Regions from separate parts of the Streptomyces sp. NPDC043870 genome, predicted to be linked through region 2. Evidence: riboswitches for the same ligand, from Rfam matches in the RefSeq annotation. Region 2 holds a riboswitch; the other holds the start of a gene.

Region 1 (9,520 bases), on a different contig from region 2:
GAGCTTGCCCTGGTAGCTCTTCTTCTTCTCGCCGAGCGTCTTGCGGACGTCCTCGAGGTCGCCGAGCTTGCGGGCGGCCTCGGCGCGCTCCTGGGCGAGGGTGCGCTGCTTCGACTGGATGTTCTCCAGCGCGGCGGTCTGCTTGGCGCCGATCTGGTCGATCGCGGACGCCTTGTCGAGGTAGGTGTCCGGGTCGGAGGAGAGGAAGAGCTGGATGGCCGGGTCGACGCCACCGGAGCGGTACTGGGCGCTGGCCACCGAACCCAGGCTGTCGCGCAGGGTGTTGAGCTCGTCCTGACCGCGGGCGACCTTGTCCTGGATCGCGTCGATTTCCTTCTGGAGCTTGGTCTGCTGCTCCTTGGCCCCGTTGTACTCCTCGGTGGCCTTCTCCGCCTCGTGGTAGAGCGCGTCGACCTTCGCCTTGACCTCGTCCTTGCTCGGCTTGGCCGGGGCGGCCTGCGCGGCCTGGGAGGTCAGAGCGACTGCCGCGGCGGCGGTTGCGGTGAGCACGGTCACACGGGTGCGGCTCGGCTGCTTGGGACGACGGTGGGACGCCACGAAGGCGAGCTCCTTCTTCCTCGAGCCGCCTACCGGGCAGTGGGGGGTTGAATCCCCGGCTCCGCACAGAGTCAGCTCCCCCGCGAAATTGGGCTGAACTGCACGAAATCGGCGGTTCCTTCGCTGTCGTCCCGGATGGACGATCAACCGCGCGAAGGTTCGAGGCCTGACCCTAGTGACCTTCTTGTGATCAGTTCAAATCCTCATGAGAAAAATCTGGCCCACGAAGCGCATTCTTTACAGACACCACACGCGTAGTAGCGGCGACTTGACCGTACGTTCCGCGAAATCAGGCATTAAGCCTGTCAGTTACGAGCGTCACTAGACACGCGAAAGCCGCTTCAGTAGCAATACGGACGCGACGGGCCTGGCCCCCGCCTGCGCCACTCCGTCGGCGACCTCGCGGTCGGCGGAGACGACGACCACGGGCCGGCCGGGCGGCTCGGCCCGCACGAGCTGACGGATGAGCTCGTCCGCGGTCACGCCCGGCTTGGAGAACAGCACCCGCACACCGCGCGGCGGCGCCAGCAGCACCGGAGCGGCCAGCTCCGCGCCGTCGAAGACACAGGTGATCTCGGCGCCCGTCTGGGCCGCGAGCATCGCGAGACCGCCGAGCAGCCGCAGCCGCTGCTTCTCCAGCGGCATCGTCGGATAGCCGGTCTTGGTGACGTTGTAGCCGTCCACCAAGAGATGCACCTGAGGCAGCGCGAGCAGCTGGTCGAGCAGTGCGGGATCGGTCTCGGAGAGCGCACGGGCCGCGATGTCCTTGGGGGTCATACGGCCGGGCTCCACCGCGTCGACGGTGTCCGCGGGGTGCAGGGACACGGGCGGCAGGGCCAGTTCGCGGCGCAGCCCCGAGGCCGCGTCCAGCACGGTGTCCAGCAGCAGCCGTACGCGCATGTCCTCGATCGAGCGGCCCTCGCGGGCGGCTCTGCGGCTCGCCTCGACGGCCGACTCCGCCTCGCCGAGCCGGGCCTTGAGCCGACGCGTCTCGCTCTCGGCCGCGGACACCTGGGCGTGCGCCTCGGTCTTCGCCGCTTCGAGCTCGGCGGTGCTGCGGCGCAGGGCCGCCTCGCCGCGCTTCACGTCGCTCTGGGCGCTGCGCAGCTTGCGGTGAAGCGATTCGGCTTCCTTGCGCGCGGCCTCCAGTTCGGCGCGCAGCCGCTCGCTCTCGGACCTGGCCTGCGCCCGGAGCCGGTCGAGCTCTTCGCGCAGCCGCTCCAGCTCGCGCCGGCCCTCCTCGTCGGCGCGCTCGGCGTCCGCGCGCTGGGCCTCCTCGCCCGCGGCGGCCACCAGCTTGACCCAGCCGGCCGGGCGCAGTACGTAGGCGGCCGCGGCCACGTCGACGGGGTCGGCGGCCGCGGGCAGCGATCCGGACTCCAGCGCACCGGTCAGCTCCGGCTGAGACTCGCGCAGCCGCTCGCCGATGCGCTGGCGGAACAGCGGGTCGCCCTCCAGTGCGGCGGCCATGGCGTTGCCCGCGAACTTGGCGCGGCGGGTGGGGGTGAACCGGGCGTACTGCCGCAATTGGGCGGGGAGTTCGGTGACGGTCAGCCCGCCGAAGGCGTCCGAGACCAGCGCGACGACCCGTCGCCGCACACCTTCCGGCAGCGGGCGGTCGAGCGCCTCGGCGGCGTCGCCGGCACCGGCCGGTCCGGCGCCGCTGTCAGGCTGCTCCACAATCCGTCACCCCACTGTCTCCCTACGGGCCCGGGCGCCTCCTGTCAGGAGTCGGTGCCCGGCCTGTCCACCAGTTCGATCTGGTCCACGGCGTTGCACCAGCGGCAGCGGACCGACTCGATGGTCTCACTGACCACCTCCCGCTCCTCCACCTTGGGCTCGCCCGCGAGGTCCAGATGGACGTACTCGACGACCTTGGACGAACGCGTCACGTCGAAGCGGGTGAGATTGCCGCACAGGGTGCAGCGCCACCGGGTCAGGGCCGTCGGTATGGGTACCGTCGTCATCGTGCCGTCCTCTTCTGGTCGTGCGTACTGCCCGTAACCCTACGACCTCACGGGTACGCGGTGACACGGCGAGGCAGTCTGCCCCTATCGGTCCCGGTACGCCATGCTCTGGTCATGATCGATCGGCGGACAGCGGTACGGGTCGCGGTGACCGGCCCCGTGGTGACCTACGGAGTGATCGGTCTGTGCTGTCTGCTGTTCGTCATCGGTCCGGTTTCCGGACTCAACCCGTCATACGGCACCGGGGACACGCTGCTCGGCGCCCAGGCCACCCACTTCGAACGCTGGGGCGTCATCCCGGACGAGCTGATGCGCAGCTCCCCGCGTGCGCTCCTCACCCCACTGACCGCGCTCTTCGTGCACGGCAGCTGGCTGCATCTGCTGGGCAACATGCTCTTCCTCTATGTCTTCGGCGCGATGGCGGAGGAGCGCATGGGCCGCATCCAGTTCACGCTCTTCTACCTCGGCTGCGGCTATCTCGCACTCCTCGCGTACGCCGCGGCCAACGCGGACTCGGGCCAGACACTGGTAGGGGCGTCCGGGGCGATCTCCGGGGTGCTCGGAGCGTTCCTGCGCCTCTTTCCCAGGACGCGGGTGACGAGCCTCTTCCCCTTTCTGTTCTTCCTGCCGCTGCGCTTCCCCGCCTGGGCCGTCCTGATCTTCTGGTTCGTCCTGCAGTGGCTGGCGGAGGCGCAGAGCTCGTCGTCGGGGCCGGGGGTGGCGTATCTGGCACATCTGGTGGGGTTCGGGATCGGCTTTCTCTACGCATGGGGCCGTTTCCGGCAGACGGCTAGAGTGAAAGCCCAAGCAGCGGCCACCGAGGGAGAAAGACAGCCGTGATCACTGCGATCGTGCTCATCAAGACCAGCGTGGACCGCATCCCCGAGATCGCCGAGGCGATCAACGCGGTGGAGAACGTCAGCGAGGTCTTCTCGGTCACCGGTACGTACGACCTGATCGCGATGGTCCGGGTCAGCAAGCACGAGGACCTGGCGGACGTCATCCCGGGCCACATCAGCAAGATCCCGGGCGTCGAGGCGACGGACACGCACGTCGCGTTCCGTACGTACTCGCAGCACGACCTGGAGGCGGCGTTCGCGATCGGCCTCGACGCCTAGGCCGTGTTTGAGAACTCCCGCCTGGCCCGTGACGCCTGACACGCACTCCCCCGTAGCCCTTCGGGCACGGGAGGTGCCCCCACGCTGCGTTGTCGGAGTCATCCAAGTACGTCCAGTACGAGGATGATCCTCCGCCTTGCGATTGCACGCACCAGACGCCTCGAGCCCCGCCCTGCGGGCGGACGGCGCCAGTTCTCAAACACGGCCTAGGCCCTGTCCGGCGACCGGCCCGCACACCAGGCCCGCCCGGGGACACCCCCGGGCGAAGCTCCGGGGGAGTTCAAGCACGGACGCCCGGAGGGACATCCCGTCGGCAGCCGGCACGGTGCGCGCGAAGCGCTCGGCCGCGCCGGCGAATTCCTCGCCGACGCGGCCGAGCGCGTCATGAGCACGGTCCTGCTGGGGACGGGACTCGCCCCGCGTCTCAGACCGCGGGCACGCACCTGCCGTCCTCGGTGCGGTAGTTCCACTTCGCACCGTCGCGCACGAGTTCCTTCACGGCCCGTACGAAGCGCTCGACATGCTCGTCCGGCGTGCCGGCGCCGAAGCTGACCCGGATCGCGTTCAGCGAGGGCCGGCCCGGCTCGGCCTCCGGCGCACCGCACTCGCCCGGGTCCTGCGGGTCGCTGCCGAGCAGGGTGCGGACCAGCGGATGGGCGCAGAAGAGTCCGTCCCGTACGCCGATGCCGTACTCGGCGGACAGCGCGGCGGCGAAGTGCGAGCTGTTCCAGCCCTCCACGACGAAGGAGATGACACCGACGCGCGGTGCGTCGTCGCCGAACAGCGAGAGGATCGTGACCTCCGGCACCTCCGCCAGGCCCTCGCGGACCTTCCCGATCAGATGGCGCTCGCGCGCGACGAGCGCGTCGAAACCGGCTTCCGTCAGCGCCTTGCACGCGGACGCGATCGAGTAGACGCCGATGACGTTCGGCGAACCGGCCTCGTGGCGGGCGGCGGTGGTGTGCCAGTCCACTTCCACCCCACCGTCGTTGCGGCGCGCGACCTTCTTCGAGGCACCGCCACCGGCCAGGTACGGCTCCGCCTTCTGCAGCCAGTCCGCGCGCCCGGCGAGCACACCCGACCCGAACGGGGCGTACAGCTTGTGCCCGGAGAAGGCGACCCAGTCGACGTCCAGGTCCTTCACCGAGACGGGGTGGTGCGGCGCGAGCTGCGCGGCGTCCAGCACGACGCGCGCGCCGTGGGCGTGGGCGGCGGCCGTGAGTTCGCGTACCGGCCAGAGCTCCCCGGTGACATTGGACGCGCCGGTCACGCAGACCAGCGCGGGGCCGTAGGGGTCGCGGTCGGCGAGGGCCAGCTCCAGGGTCCGCACCGCCTCGCCCGGCGTGCGCGGCGCGTCGAGGTACGTCACGCGGGCGTCCCTCCACGGCAGCAGCGAGGCGTGGTGCTCGGTCTCGAAGACGAACACCTGGCAGTCGGCGGGGAGTACGGCGGCCAGCAGGTTGAGCGAGTCGGTGGTCGAGCGGGTGAAGACGACCTGGTCACCGTCCCGGCAGTCGAGGAACTCGTGCACCGCCACGCGGCTGTTCTCGAACAGGTCCGTGGAGAGCTGCGAGAGGTACCCGGCGCCGCGGTGCACGCTGCCGTAGTACGGGGCGTACGCGGCCACGTCGTCCCACACCCGCTGCAGCGCCGGCGCGCTCGCCGCGTAGTCGAGGGCGGCATACGTGACCTCGCCACCGGTCACGAGCGGCACGGTGACGTCCCGGCCGAGTACAGGCAGCGGGGCGGCACAGCAGGGGTCGGCGTCGGTGGCGACGGCAGCGGTGGTGGCGGCGGTGACAGTGGCGGTGGCAGTGACGGTGGCTTCGGCGGTGTTCGGGCATGCGGACATGGCGGTATCTCCCGGCAGGAAAAGGCGAATCGGCTTCAAGAACCCGTGCGGCAGCCGCCCAACCGGCGCTCCGCATACGGGGGTTGCCTCGACGCACGGCCGTCACCGTACGGAGGGAATTGAAGTGAGGGGCTTCGCGCCCTATCGCATTCGCTTGCTCACGAGACTGCTCCCTTGAGGACCAGGACCCCAGGGGTTGCAAGGGGTCCGCGCTTGCCGCGGACCTCGCTGCCCACGGCCTGGTCTTCACCCGGGGCACCCCGCCACGGACGGAGGGTTGCCGGACAGCGGGCCGGGGCCGTAGTCGCTGTCACTCATGACCTGTCGCGAAGCTATGCCAGCCGGTCGCCCCCGCGCAACTCGTGTCCGGATACCGGGACGTCGCTCGCCCGCGACTCCACCGCGGCTTCCCGGCAGCTCTTCACGGCCCCACAGCTCCGCACGATGTCCGCACAACGCCTGCACGCAAAGGTGCGGGGCCCGTGCCCGCACAGACCCCGCACCAGCACGCCCACCGGGGGGCGTTACGCGTTGCTCGCCGCCACCCAGCGGTCCAGCGCCTGCTTCGCCGCCCCGGAGTCGATGGACTCCGCGGCCTTCGCGATCCCGGCCCGGAGTTGCTCCACCAGAGTGCCCCCGCCCGGGTCCAGCGCGGCCAGCGCCGCCGCCGAGTTGAGCAGGACCGCGTCCCGCACCGGGCCGGACTCACCGGCGAGGAGCCGGCGGGCGACATCCGCGTTGTACGAGGCGTCCGCGCCGCGCAGCGCTTCGACCGGGACCAGCTCGATGCCCACGTCCCGGGGGTCGAAGGCCTCCTCGCGCACCGCGCCGTCCCGGACGACCCACACCCGGGACGTCGCGGTCGTGGTGAGCTCGTCCAAGCCGTCGTCACCGCGGAAGACCAGCGCGCTGGATCCCCGTTCGGCGAGCACTCCGGCCATGATCGGCGCCATCCGGGCATCGGCGACGCCCGTGGCCTGGGCCTTCACCCGGGCGGGGTTGGTGAGCGGACCCAGGAAGTTGAACGTCGTACGGATTCCGAGCTCCTTGCGCGCCGCGGCCACATGCCGCAGCGCGGGGTGGAACTTCACGGCGAAGCAGAAGGTGATCCCCGCTTCCTCCGCGACCTCGGCCACCCGCTCCGGCGTCAGCTCCAGATTGACGCCGAGCTTCTCCAGGACGTCCGAGGCGCCGCTCGCACTGGACGCGGCACGGTTGCCGTGCTTGACCACCTTCGCGCCGGTGCCGGCCACCACGATCGCGGACATCGTCGAGATGTTGACGGTCTTCGCGCCGTCGCCGCCGGTGCCCACGATGTCGACGGTCGCCCCGGGGACGTCGATCACCCGGGCGTGGGCGTACATCGTCCGTACGAGACCGGAGATCTCCTCGACCGTCTCGCCCTTGGCCCGCAGCGCGACGGCGAACCCGGCGATCTGCGCGTCGGTGGCCTCGCCCCGCAGAATCCGGTCCATGGCCCACGCGGTGGCTTCCGCGCTCTGGTCGCGGCCGTACAGCAGGGAGTCCAGTACCCCGGGCCAGGAAAGGCCCGCCGCGGTAGTGCCTCCTGCGGGGGTCACAGCGCTCATGGTCGCTCCTGGGTCCGTACGTATAGGAATGCCACCACCCTATCGAGCGCAGGGGACGGCAAAGAGCCCCGTCCATCGAGTGGACGGGGCTCCTGCCGTGGCGATCGCTGCGATCAGTGGGTGGGATCAGTGGTGGCCGTGGCCGCTCGTGATCTCCTTGAACTCCTCGACGGTCGGCTTGGGAATCTGGTTCCCCTCGCCGTAGTAGCCCTTGCTGAGCCTCGCCCGGAGCTTCTGCGTGAGCGGCACCTTGCGCTCGACACCGTTCTCGTCGACCGTCGGGCCGATCTCGAGCGGCTCGTACTGCTCGTGCGCCGTGAGCGTGTGCAGGGCCTCCTGCGTCAGCGGCTCGTGGACCTCGACGAACTCACCGTGCGGCAGTCGCTTGATGATGCCGGACTCGCGTCCGTGCAGCACCTTGTCCTTGTCGCGCCGCTGCAGACCCAGGCAGATCCGCTTGGTGACGATGAAGGCGATGACCGGCCCGACGAAGAACGCGATCCGGACGAACCAGGTGATCGAGTTGATCGACAGGTTGAAGTGGGTCGCCCAGATGTCGTTTCCACCACCGACGAGCAGCACGAAGTACCAGGTCAGCCAGGCCACGCCGAAGGCGGTACGGGTCGGCGCGTTGCGCGGGCGGTCCAGGATGTGGTGCTCGCGCTTGTCACCCGTGACCCAGGACTCGACGAACGGGTACACCGCGATCGCCACCAGGACCAACGGGAAGATGATCAGCGGGATGAAGACGCCCAGGACCAGCGTGTGGCCCCAGAGGTTGATCTCCCAGCCGGGCATGACACGGATCAGACCCTCGGAGAAGCCCATGTACCAGTCGGGCTGTGCACCCGTGGACACCTGGTCCGGGCGGTACGGGCCGATGGCCCAGATCGGGTTGATCTGAGCGATCGCCGAGACGACCGTGATGATGCCGAAGACCAGGAAGAAGAAGCCTCCGGCCTTGGCCATGTAGATCGGCAGCAGCGGCATGCCGACGACGTTCTTGTTGGTCCGGCCGGGGCCAGCGAACTGCGTGTGCTTGTGGTAGAAGACCAGGATCAGGTGCGCCACCAGCAGGCCCATCATGATGCCGGGCAGCAGCAGGATGTGGACCGAGTAGAACCGGGCCACGAAGTCGCCGCCGGGGAACTCGCCGCCGAACAGGAACATCGACAGGTAGGTGCCGACGACCGGGACGGACAGGATCGCGCCCTCCATGAAGCGGACACCGGTGCCCGAGAGCAGGTCGTCCGGGAGCGAGTAACCGGTGAAGCCGGTGAACATGCCGAGGACGAGCAGCAGGAAGCCGAACAGCCAGTTGATCTCACGCGGCTTGCGGAACGCGCCCGTGAAGAAGACGCGCATCATGTGGACCATCATGGCCGCGAGGAAGATCAGCGCGCCCCAGTGGTGGATCTGCCGGATGAGCAGACCACCGCGGACGTCGAAGCTGATGTCCAGGGTCGAGGCGAAGGCCTCCGACATCAGCCGGCCCTGCATCGGGACGTAGCTGCCGTGGTACTCCACCTCGTTCATCGACGGGTGGAAGAACAGCGTCAGGTACACACCCGTGAGGATGATGACGATGAAGCTGTAGAGCGCGACCTCACCCAGCATGAAGGACCAGTGGTCCGGGAAGATCTTGCGCATGTTGGTCTTGGCCAGGGAGTAGATCCCGAGACGGCCGTCGGCCCAGTCGGCGACCCGCTCGCCCGCGGGTGCCTTCCTCTTTGATTCAGCTGAAGTGCTCATCCGCGCTCCCAGTAGGCAGGACCGACGGGCTCTTCGAAGTCGCCGAGCGCCTCGAGGAAGCCTTCGTCATTCACGCCGATCCGCAGCTGCGGGAGGGCGTGACCGGCCGGGCCGAAGATGACGCGGGCGCCGTCGGAGAGGTCGAAGGTGGACTGGTGGCACGGGCAGAGGACGTGGTGCGTCTGCTGCTCGTACAGGGAGATCGGGCAGCCCACGTGGGTGCAGATCTTCGAGTACGCAACGATGCCGTCGTGGGACCACTCGAGCTCGCGCTTGTCCTTGATGTCCTCCGGCTGGATCCGGACGATCATCAGGGCGGCCTTGGCGATCTCGGTCTGGAAGCTGTGGTCCTCCTCCGACAGGCCCTCGGGCATGGCGAAGGTCAGCGAACCGACAGCGACGTCCTCGGGACGCAGCGGCTGATTCGTGTTCATGTTGATGAGCTGCTTGCCCTTGGCCCACAGCGTGTGGCGGAGCTTGTCCTCGGGCAGCGGGCCCAGGTCGCGCAGCAGCACCACACCGGAGAGCGGCACCATGGCCAGCGCTCCGAACATGGTGTTGCGCAGGAGCTTGCGCCGGGCGAAGCCGGACTCCTCGGCACCGGCCGCGAAGTCGGCGTGCACCTTGGCCCGGAGCTCGGGCTCGGCCTCGATCGGGTGACGGTCGTCGGCGATCTCCGTGTCG
Region 2 (9,520 bases):
CAGGGCACCTGGATCGAGGAGAAAGGGCGCGCGGTCGCCGTGCACACGCGGCGCGCGGCCGACCCGCAGGCCGCGTTCGAGGCGCTGCGCGGGCCGATCACCGAGCTGGCCGCCCGCAACGGGCTGATCGTGGAGCCGGGCCGGCTGGTCCTGGAACTGCGCCCGCCCGGCACCGACAAGGGCATCGCGCTCGCCGACTACGTACGCGAGACGAACGCCGGAGCCGTCCTCTACGCGGGCGACGACCTCGGCGACCTCGCCGCCTTCGCCACCGTGGAGAAGCTCCGCTCGGACGGGGTGCCCGGTCTGCTCGTGTGCAGCGGCAGCACGGAGGTGCCGGAGCTGGCCGAGCGCGCCGATCTGCTGCTGTCAGGACCCGGCGAAGTCGTCGGCTTCCTCGCCGCCCTCGCCGAGCGCCTGCAGCGCGTGTAGCTGGTCGAGGAACCACTGCTGCGGCGGCAGCGCGGTCGCCGCGGCGGCCAGCCGCTTGGTGCGCTCGGCCCGTTCGCCGTCCGGCATCGTCAGCGCCTGGTGCAGCGCGGCGGCCGTGCCCGTGACGTCGAACGGGTTCACGGCGATCGCCTCCTCGTGCAGCTCCTCGTACGCCCCGGCCTCCCGCGACAGCACCAGCGCGCACCCCGCGTCCGAGACGACCGGGATCTCCTTGGCGACCAGGTTCATCCCGTCCCGGATCGGGTTGACGAGGGCGACGTCCGCGATCCGGTACGCGGCCAGCGAGCGCGCGAAGTCGTCCTTGACGTGCAGGACGACCGGCGTCCAGCCGGACGTGCCGTACTGGGCGTTGATCTCCTCGGCGACCCGGGAGACCTCCGCCGTGTAGTCGCGGTAGACGGCGAGGTCCTGACGCGACGGATACGCGAACGCGACGTGCACCACCCGCTCACACCACTCCGGGTGTTCGTCGAGCAGCGTCCGGTAGGCCAGCAGCCCGCGCACGATGTTCTTGGACAGCTCGGTCCGGTCCACCCGGACGATCGTCTTCCGTCCCGGGCCGATCTGCTCGCGCAGGGCGGCCATCCGTTCCGTGACGTCCGGCTCGTGCGAGCGGCGCCGCAGGAACTCGGCGTCCGCGCCCAGCCCGTGCACCCCGATCCACGTCCGTCCGCGGGCGGGCCCCGGGCCGCGGACCGTGACACTGGGCGCCTGGTCCTTCGGCCAGGACGGCACCACGTCGTACGGGCCCAGCACCGAAGGGCAGGTCCGCATGAACGTCTGCGCCCACCGGGAGGTCAGGAACCCCAGCCGGTCCGCGCCCAGCATTCCCAGGAGCAGCTCCTCCGCGATGTCGTCCGGCAGCATCCGGAAGTACTCCGGCGGTGCCCACGGCGTATGCGAGAAGTGCCCGATCCGCAGGTCGGGGCGGTGCTCGCGGAGCATCCCCGGCGTGAGCGCCAGGTGGTAGTCCTGGATCAGCACGACAGCCCCGGGCGCCGCCTCCGCCGCCAGCACCTCCGCGAAGGCGCGGTTGTACGTGCGGTACGCGACCCACTGCCGCCGGAACTCCGTGTCGAAGACCGGCTCCAGCGGGGTCTGGTACAGCATGTGGTTCACGAACCACAGCACCGAGTTCGCGATGCCGTTGTACGCGTCCGCGTGGATGTCCGGGTCGATGTCGAGCATCCGGACGCCCGGCTCGCCCACGCCGCGTCGCACCGCCTCGCGGTCGCCGTCGCCGAGCGCCGCGCACACCCACAGGGCGCCCGCGTCGGGGCCGATCGCCGACAGGCCGGAGACCAGCCCGCCGCCGCCGCGCCGGGCGTCGAGCGTGCCGTCCTCGCGGAAGGCGTACGAGACGGGGCCGCGGTTGGAGGCGACGAGTACGTGGGCGGCGTGCTCGGAGACGGAGTGCTCGGAGACCATGTCGCGAACCTAGCCCGTCACGTATCCGCTCAAACGTGCGGCCGGACTCCGTCGGCGGAGTCCGGCCACACGGTCACTCGTTCAGTTGCCTCGGCCGCGGGTCGCGGCGAGTGCGATGGCTCCTGCCGCGGCGAGCGCCAGCGCGACTCCGCCGAGCAGCCACAGCCGCTCGCTGTTGTGGCCGGTTTCCGCCATTTCGCCGCGGCTGCCGGCGGCGCCGTTGTCAGAGGCGTCAGAGGTGCCAGGAGCGTCAGAGGTGCCAGAGGCGTCAGGGGCCGCCGGTGCTCCGGAAGCCTGCCGACCGGCCCCCGGCTCGTCCTGCTGCCGCAGGCCCGGGGCTGAGCCGCGCCGGTCCGGGGCGGCGGCGCCCATGGCCTTCTCCCGCCCGTCGCCCTGTCCCTGCTCGTCTCCTTGGTCCTGCGCCTCGCCCTGTTCCTCCTCCTGGCCCGGGCCGGCCAGTGGCGCCGGCCTCGGCGCCCCGCTGACCACGGGTGCCACCGCGCACTTCGTGTCGGTGCTGCCCTCGTCGCAGTTGGACCGCGGCGAGTCCGCCGTGACGCTGCTGCCGAGCCTGCCGTCCCCGCCCACCTCGGCGTCGACGGTGACCGAGTACGTCACGGTCGCCGTCTTCCCGGCCGGGATGTCGCCGGTGAACGAGAGCTCGGGCTCCTCGTAGGCGACCTTCCCGAGGGTCGCCCTGCCGTCGCCGTCGTAGGAGGCGTCGTCGAGGGCGCCGGTGAGATCGTCGGTGAACCTGGCGTTCCGGTAATTGCGCTTGCCGGTGTTCTTCGCGGTGACGGTGAACGTCACGGTGTCCCCGGGACCGGCCGTCTTCGCCGACGCCGTCTTCGTGATCGCCAGCTCGGGCACCGGCACGGACAGGGCGAGGGCCGACGGCACATACGCGTCGTCGTCCGTTGCGAAGGCGAGCGTGGTGGACGTGGCGCCGGGCGCGATCGCGCCCTCCGGGACGTCGAACTCCTTCGCGTCGATGCTCAGGTTGTTGCGCAGGTGCGGGGCCACGGCGCCGTCGGCGGTGCCCGCGAAGAAGTTGCCGTTGCTCCCGGTGTCCTTCTCGGTCACGTACCGGCCGCCGACACGGAAGCGGTCGCCCGTGGTGCCCCAGTCGCCGCCGTACGCCGTGACGGACGCGCGGACCTGGCCACCGGACCGGTAGAAGCCTTTCACCGGGACGGTGGTGGCGGGCGAGGCGGAGCGCTGCAGGGCGTGGCCGCCGTAGACGTAGACGTTGCGCCGCTCCGGGGCGTGCTCCTCGTTCGGGGCGTCGTACGCGTGGACGACGGTGAGCGACCAGCCCGCGGCACAGCCCCGGCCGGCCGGGGCCCAGATGCCGCCGACCGCGACCGGCAGCGGGTCACTCGATCCGGTGATGCCGGCGAAGGCGTCGGTGACGTCGGCCTCGCCGCTGTAGTAGTGCGCTCCACGGATCGAGTCCGGGTCCCTGACCAGGTGCTCGGCGTCGACCTCGACCGCATGGGCATCGTTGACGCCGATCGAGGGCGTGGAGTCGAGCGGGTCGCCGGGCGACAGGGCGGCGTCGGCGCCCGAGCCCTCGCAGCGCGCCAGTGTGGCACCCCCCGCGGTGCGGTACGTACCGTCGTTGCCGCCCCAGAACAGCCGCGCGTACACGACGCGCGCACCCGGCGGGATGCGGACCTGGCCGGTGCTCGAACCGTGGTCGGGCGACATCCCGGCGGTGTTGAGCCGCCGCAGGTCGAAGCTGCTGTTGCCGTCCTCGTTCTGCCCGGCGGCGGCGAGCGCGCACCGGGCGGCCATGTCGCCGGGTGCCTCCGGACAGCCGAGCACGGTGTTGCCGATGGTGGTGAAGTCGCCGTACAGCGAGGCTTCGTAGCGCTTCTCGAAGGAGGAACCGCTGTCGGTGACGGCCCGGCCGGGGGAGAGCGGAGCGGTCGGCCCGGCCATTCCGGTCGAGACGGTGGTGACGGCCGCGATGACCGTCAGGGCCCCGACGAAACGGGGCAACCTGGAGTTCTGGCGCCAAGCGCCCATGAGTCTCGTACAGCCCATAAATGCGAAATTTAGACAATACGACCGACTGTGCCGGCTACGCCGCGCCCGTGTTACGCCGCCCGGCCCGCTTCGCATACTCCGCGTACTCGGGGATTTCCATCATCGGCGGCCGCTCCTCGGTGTCCACCGGATGGGTCCGCGGTACGAACCCGTCCTCGCCGCGCTCGAACTGGGTCAGCGCCGGACGCACCAGGTGGCCCCGGGACAGCCGCAGTTGGGCCGTACGGTAGATCGCCGCCGCCATCCGGCCCAGCGCCTGGCTGTCCTGGTGCCGGTGCAGCCGTACGCCCACGTCCACCTGCGCCAGCGCGTCCAGGCCCACCGTGTGCAGCGCGTCCACCAGCAGCCCGAGCTCCACCCCGTACCCCACCGGGAACGGCAGCCGCTCCAGCAGCGAGCGCCGCGCCGCGTACTCACCGCCGAGCGGCTGGACGAACCCGGCCAGCTGTGGCCAGTGCAGATTGAGCAGCGGACGCGCCACCAGCTCCGTCACCCGGCCGCCCTGCCCGGTCCTGCCGGAGGCGAGCGCGTCGGCATCGGTGGTCCCGAGCGGCCGCTCGTACATCGCCTTCACGAACTGCACGTCCGGCTCGGTCAGCAGCGGGCCGACGATCCCGGAGACGAAGTCCGCGGAGAACTCCCTCAGGTCCGCGTCCACGAAGCAGACGATGTCGCCGCCGGTCACCAGCAGCGAGCGCCACAGCACCTCGCCCTTGCCGGGCAGCGCCGGTATGCGCGGGAGTATCGCGTCCCGGTGCACCACGCGCGCCCCGGCCGCCGCGGCCACCTCGGCGGTACGGTCCGTCGACCCCGAGTCGACGACCACCAGCTCGTCCACGAGCGGGACCGCCTCCGACATCAGCTCGCGCCGGATCACGGCGACGATCTCCCCGACCGTCGGCTCCTCGTTCAGAGCAGGGAGCACCACGCTGACCGTGATGCTCTTCTTGGCGGCCAGCAGCTGGTCCAAGGGGCGGTCCGCCACCGACCAGGACCGCCGGGCCAGCCAGCGCTCCACCTCTTCCAGCACTTGATCTCCATCTCGCGGATCGGACGACCATCTCAAGCGTCCGGGGGTTCGGTTACAGTCTTGAACAACGCGAACGGCCGTCGCATGTCGGGGGTCCTCTCGCGAACAATCGAATACCGCTCATCCAGAGGGGCAGAGGGACACGGCCCGTTGAAGCCCCGGCAACCCTCCAGCCGGTTCTCGTCGCACGTCATACGACACTCGCGCGAGGCCCCGGCTAGGGAAGGTGCCAATTCCGTCTCGTGGCGAGATGCGCCGCGAGGAAGATGAGGAGAAAGGGCCTCGCCTCCATGGCTGTGCAGACCGTTGCCACCACCACCCACTCTGTTGATCTCGGCCCCGCCTCCGGGCTCTCCTGCCGCGAATGCGGCGAGCGGTTCGCGCTCGGCCCGATCTTCGCCTGCGAGATCTGTTTCGGGCCGCTCGAAGTCGCGTACGACCTGCCGAGCGGCGACCCGGAAGCCCTGCGCAAGCGGATCGAGAACGGTCCCGAGAACATCTGGCGCTATGCGCCGCTGCTCCCCGTCCCCGCCGACGTGGCGAGCAAGCCGAACCTGAACCCGGGCTGGACCAAGCTCGTCAAGGCCGACAACCTCGCCCGCGAGCTGGGCGTCGACACCGGCAAGCTCTTCGTCAAGGACGACTCCGGCAACCCGACCCACTCCTTCAAGGACCGGGTCGTCGCCCAGGCCCTGGAGGCCGCCCGCGCCTTCGGCTTCACCACGCTCTCCTGCTCCTCCACCGGCAACCTGGCGGGTGCGGTCGGCGCCGCCGCGGCCCGGGCCGGCTTCCGCTCCTGCGTGTTCATCCCGCACGACCTGGAGCAGGGCAAGGTCATCATGGCCGCGGTCTACGGCGGGGAGCTCGTCGGTATCGAGGGCAACTACGACGACGTCAACCGCTTCTGCTCCGAGCTCATCGGCGACCCGGCGGGCGAGGGCTGGGGCTTCGTCAACGTCAATCTGCGTCCGTACTACGGCGAGGGGTCGAAGACGCTCGCGTACGAGATCTGCGAGCAGCTCGGCTGGCGGATCCCCGACCAGATCGTCATCCCCATCGCCTCCGGCTCCCAGCTCACCAAGATCGACAAGGGCCTGCAGGAGCTGATCAAGCTGGGCCTCGTCGAGGACAAGCCCTACAAGATCTTCGGCGCCCAGGCCGAGGGCTGCTCCCCGGTGTCCGTGGCCTTCAAGGCCGGCCACGACGTGGTCAAGCCGCAGAAGCCCGACACCATCGCGAAGTCCCTGGCGATCGGCAACCCGGCCGACGGCCCGTACGTCCTGGACATCTGCCGGCGCACCGGCGGAGCCGTCGAGGACGTCACCGACGAGCAGATCGTGGACGCGATCAAGCTGCTGGCCCGCACGGAGGGCATCTTCACGGAGACCGCCGGCGGCACGACGCTCGGCGTGGCGAAGAAGCTGATCGAGGCAGGCGTCATCGACCCGTCCCTCACCACGGTCGTCGTCAACACGGGTGACGGCCTGAAGACCCTCGACGCGGTGGCCCCCACGACGGGTATGTCCGCTGTCATCCGCCCCAACCTGGACTCTTTCCGAGAGGCTGGCCTCGCATGAGCGTCAACGTCCGCATCCCCACCATCCTCCGCACCTACACCGGTGGCCAGGCCGAGGTCCCGGCGGAGGGCGCGACCCTCGCCGAAGTCATCGCCGACCTGGAGAAGAACCACGCGGGCATCGCGGCGCGGGTCCTGGACGACCAGGGCAAGCTGCGCCGTTTCGTGAACGTGTACGTCAACGACGACGACGTCCGCTTCGAGCAGGGCCTGGAGACGGCCACGCCGGACGGCGCGGGCGTCTCGATCATCCCGGCCGTCGCCGGAGGCTGACCAACCAGCACAGTGCCGGAGGCTGACCAACCAGCACAGTGCCGGAGGCTGACCATCCAGCACAGTGCCGGAGGCTGACCGTCCGGAAGTCTCCCGGAGGCTGACCGTCGGGCGCGGTGCCGGAGCCGTGATCGCCACGCAGTGTTAACAGAATTGCCCCCTCCGCAAGCTAAGCGGAGGGGGCAATTCTGCATGGTTGAGCGCGGTAGAGTTGGGAAGTCCCCTCCACTGCTTGTGCCAGACGCATATGAGAATGCGCCCGCGCGCGACAAGAAGCAGCCAAAGTGTTCGACTTCGATGCGGCATATGCGTGCTTTGGTGGGCCCGACTTGCCCGGGAAACCAGTGAATTCATGGGGATCGTCCTTTCGGCCCTGCCCAGAATTCTCGTCCGATTGACCTGTTGCAGACGGCAGTTGGACAGATACATTCAGCCGCGGTCGACGCGTTCCGGCGCACGCTCACACCTGTCAGTGGGCGAGGTCTGACCCGGGTCCGCGAAGTGCGGTCCTGTGCAAGGGCCAGTAATAGGGGAGTTAGGCATGGCTCAGGGCACCGTCAAGTGGTTCAACGCGGAGAAGGGGTACGGCTTCATCGCGGTCGACGGTGGTGCGGATGTTTTCGTCCACTACAGCGCGATCCAGATGGACGGTTACCGCACCCTGGAGGAGGGCCAGCGGGTCGAGTTCGAGATCTCGCAGGGTCAGAAGGGGCCGCAGGCGGACATGGTCCGTTTGGCCGGCTGAAGCGCCGACCGACTGCAGCAACGTGACGGAGGGCCCGTACCCATGACTGGGTACGGGCCCTCCGGCGTGTCGGGGTCCGTGTGCCTGTCACCCTCCGCGATCCGCGAGAGCCGCTTGCACTCGACGGGGGCGAGTGCTAATCATTGGCGTTAGCACTCTACGAGTGAGAGTGACAACTATGGACCGGGTCGGTGAGGTCCGCAGGCCAGGTGGGGCAAGGAACCACAAGGCATGCAGGCCGTCCGTCGCGGGCGCCGAGCGCGGTCCGGAGAAATCCACCCCAGTCCGGGAGGACCACTTCACATGGCCAAGATCATCGCGTTCGACGAGGAGGCACGGCGCGGTCTCGAGCGCGGGATGAACCAGCTCGCCGACGCCGTCAAGGTCACCCTTGGCCCCAAGGGCCGGAACGTCGTCCTCGAGAAGAAGTGGGGCGCCCCCACGATCACCAACGATGGTGTTTCCATCGCCAAGGAGATCGAGCTCGAGGACCCGTACGAGAAGATCGGCGCCGAGCTGGTCAAGGAAGTCGCCAAGAAGACGGACGACGTCGCCGGTGACGGTACGACCACCGCGACCGTTCTCGCCCAGGCGCTCGTCCGCGAGGGCCTGCGCAACGTGGCGGCCGGCGCCAACCCCATGGCTCTGAAGCGCGGCATCGAGAAGGCCGTCGAGGCCGTCTCCGGCGCCCTGCTCGAGCAGGCCAAGGACGTGGAGACGAAGGAGCAGATCGCCTCCACCGCCTCCATCTCCGCCGCCGACACCCAGATCGGCGAGCTCATCGCCGAGGCGATGGACAAGGTCGGCAAGGAAGGCGTCATCACCGTCGAGGAGTCCCAGACCTTCGGTCTGGAGCTGGAGCTCACCGAGGGTATGCGCTTCGACAAGGGCTACATCTCGGCGTACTTCGCCACCGACATGGAGCGTATGGAGGCGTCCCTGGACGACCCGTACATCCTGATCGTCAACTCCAAGATCTCCTCGGTGAAGGACCTGCTCCCGCTGCTGGAGAAGGTCATGCAGTCGGGCAAGCCGCTGCTGATCATCGCCGAGGACGTCGAGGGCGAGGCCCTGTCGACCCTGGTCGTCAACAAGATCCGTGGCACCTTCAAGTCCGTTGCCGTCAAGGCCCCGGGCTTCGGTGACCGCCGCAAGGCCATGCTCGGCGACATCGCCATCCTCACCGGTGGCACGGTCATCTCCGAGGAGGTCGGCCTCAAGCTGGAGAACGCCGGCCTGGACCTGCTGGGCCGCGCCCGCAAGGTCGTCATCACCAAGGACGAGACCACCATCGTCGACGGTGCCGGTGACAGCGACCAGGTCGCCGGCCGGGTCAACCAGATCCGCGCCGAGATCGAGAACAGCGACTCGGACTACGACCGCGAGAAGCTCCAGGAGCGCCTCGCGAAGCTGGCCGGCGGCGTGGCCGTCATCAAGGCCGGCGCCGCGACCGAGGTCGAGCTCAAGGAGCGCAAGCACCGCATCGAGGACGCCGTTCGCAACGCGAAGGCGGCCGTCGAGGAGGGCATCGTCGCCGGTGGTGGCGTGGCCCTGCTGCAGGCCTCCTCGGTCTTCGAGAAGCTCGAGCTCGACCTGACGGGCGACGAGGCCACGGGTGCCGCGATCGTGAAGCTGGCCCTGGAGGCCCCGCTGAAGCAGATCGCGATCAACGCCGGCCTCGAGGGCGGCGTCGTGGCGGAGAAGGTCCGCAACCTGCCGACCGGTCACGGCCTCAACGCCGCGACCAACGAGTACGTCGACCTGATCGCCGAAGGCATCATCGACCCGGCGAAGGTGACGCGCTCCGCGCTGCAGAACGCGGCCTCCATCGCCGCGCTGTTCCTCACCACCGAGGCCGTCATCGCCGACAAGCCGGAGAAGGCCGCCGCGGCCGCTCCGGGCGGCATGCCGGGCGGTGACATGGACTTCTGATCGACCTCTGGTTGATCAACCGTCCTGAGAC

Evidence for each region. A riboswitch is a leader RNA that binds a small molecule or an ion and turns the genes downstream of it on or off. The one in region 2 is predicted to bind S-adenosylmethionine.
Region 1: it holds a riboswitch for S-adenosylmethionine, as region 2 does, so the genes downstream of both, AC0699_RS32785 (aminotransferase class V-fold PLP-dependent enzyme) here and thrC (threonine synthase) in region 2, are expected to answer to the same signal.

Annotation. Positions count from the first base shown of each region.
Region 1 covers NZ_JBWKDT010000041.1:23,929-33,448, reverse strand. The annotation lists gene AC0699_RS32810 (C40 family peptidase) at 1-558, opposite strand, end outside; gene AC0699_RS32805 (NYN domain-containing protein) at 880-2,238, opposite strand; gene AC0699_RS32800 (hypothetical protein) at 2,283-2,525, opposite strand; gene AC0699_RS32795 (rhomboid family intramembrane serine protease) at 2,640-3,365, shown strand; gene AC0699_RS32790 (Lrp/AsnC family transcriptional regulator) at 3,362-3,643, shown strand; gene AC0699_RS32785 (aminotransferase class V-fold PLP-dependent enzyme) at 4,068-5,495, opposite strand; SAM riboswitch class IV at 5,700-5,817, opposite strand; gene trpD (anthranilate phosphoribosyltransferase) at 6,020-7,084, opposite strand; gene qcrB (cytochrome bc1 complex cytochrome b subunit) at 7,211-8,836, opposite strand; gene qcrA (cytochrome bc1 complex Rieske iron-sulfur subunit) at 8,833-9,520, opposite strand, start outside.
Region 2 covers NZ_JBWKDT010000012.1:125,573-135,092, forward strand. The annotation lists gene otsB (trehalose-phosphatase) at 1-432, shown strand, start outside; gene AC0699_RS17755 (alpha,alpha-trehalose-phosphate synthase (UDP-forming)) at 370-1,881, opposite strand; gene AC0699_RS17760 (DUF7927 domain-containing protein) at 1,963-3,885, opposite strand; gene AC0699_RS17765 (glucosyl-3-phosphoglycerate synthase) at 3,968-4,963, opposite strand; SAM riboswitch class I at 5,081-5,236, shown strand; gene thrC (threonine synthase) at 5,254-6,540, shown strand; gene AC0699_RS17775 (MoaD/ThiS family protein) at 6,537-6,812, shown strand; gene AC0699_RS17780 (cold-shock protein) at 7,354-7,557, shown strand; gene groL (chaperonin GroEL) at 7,861-9,489, shown strand.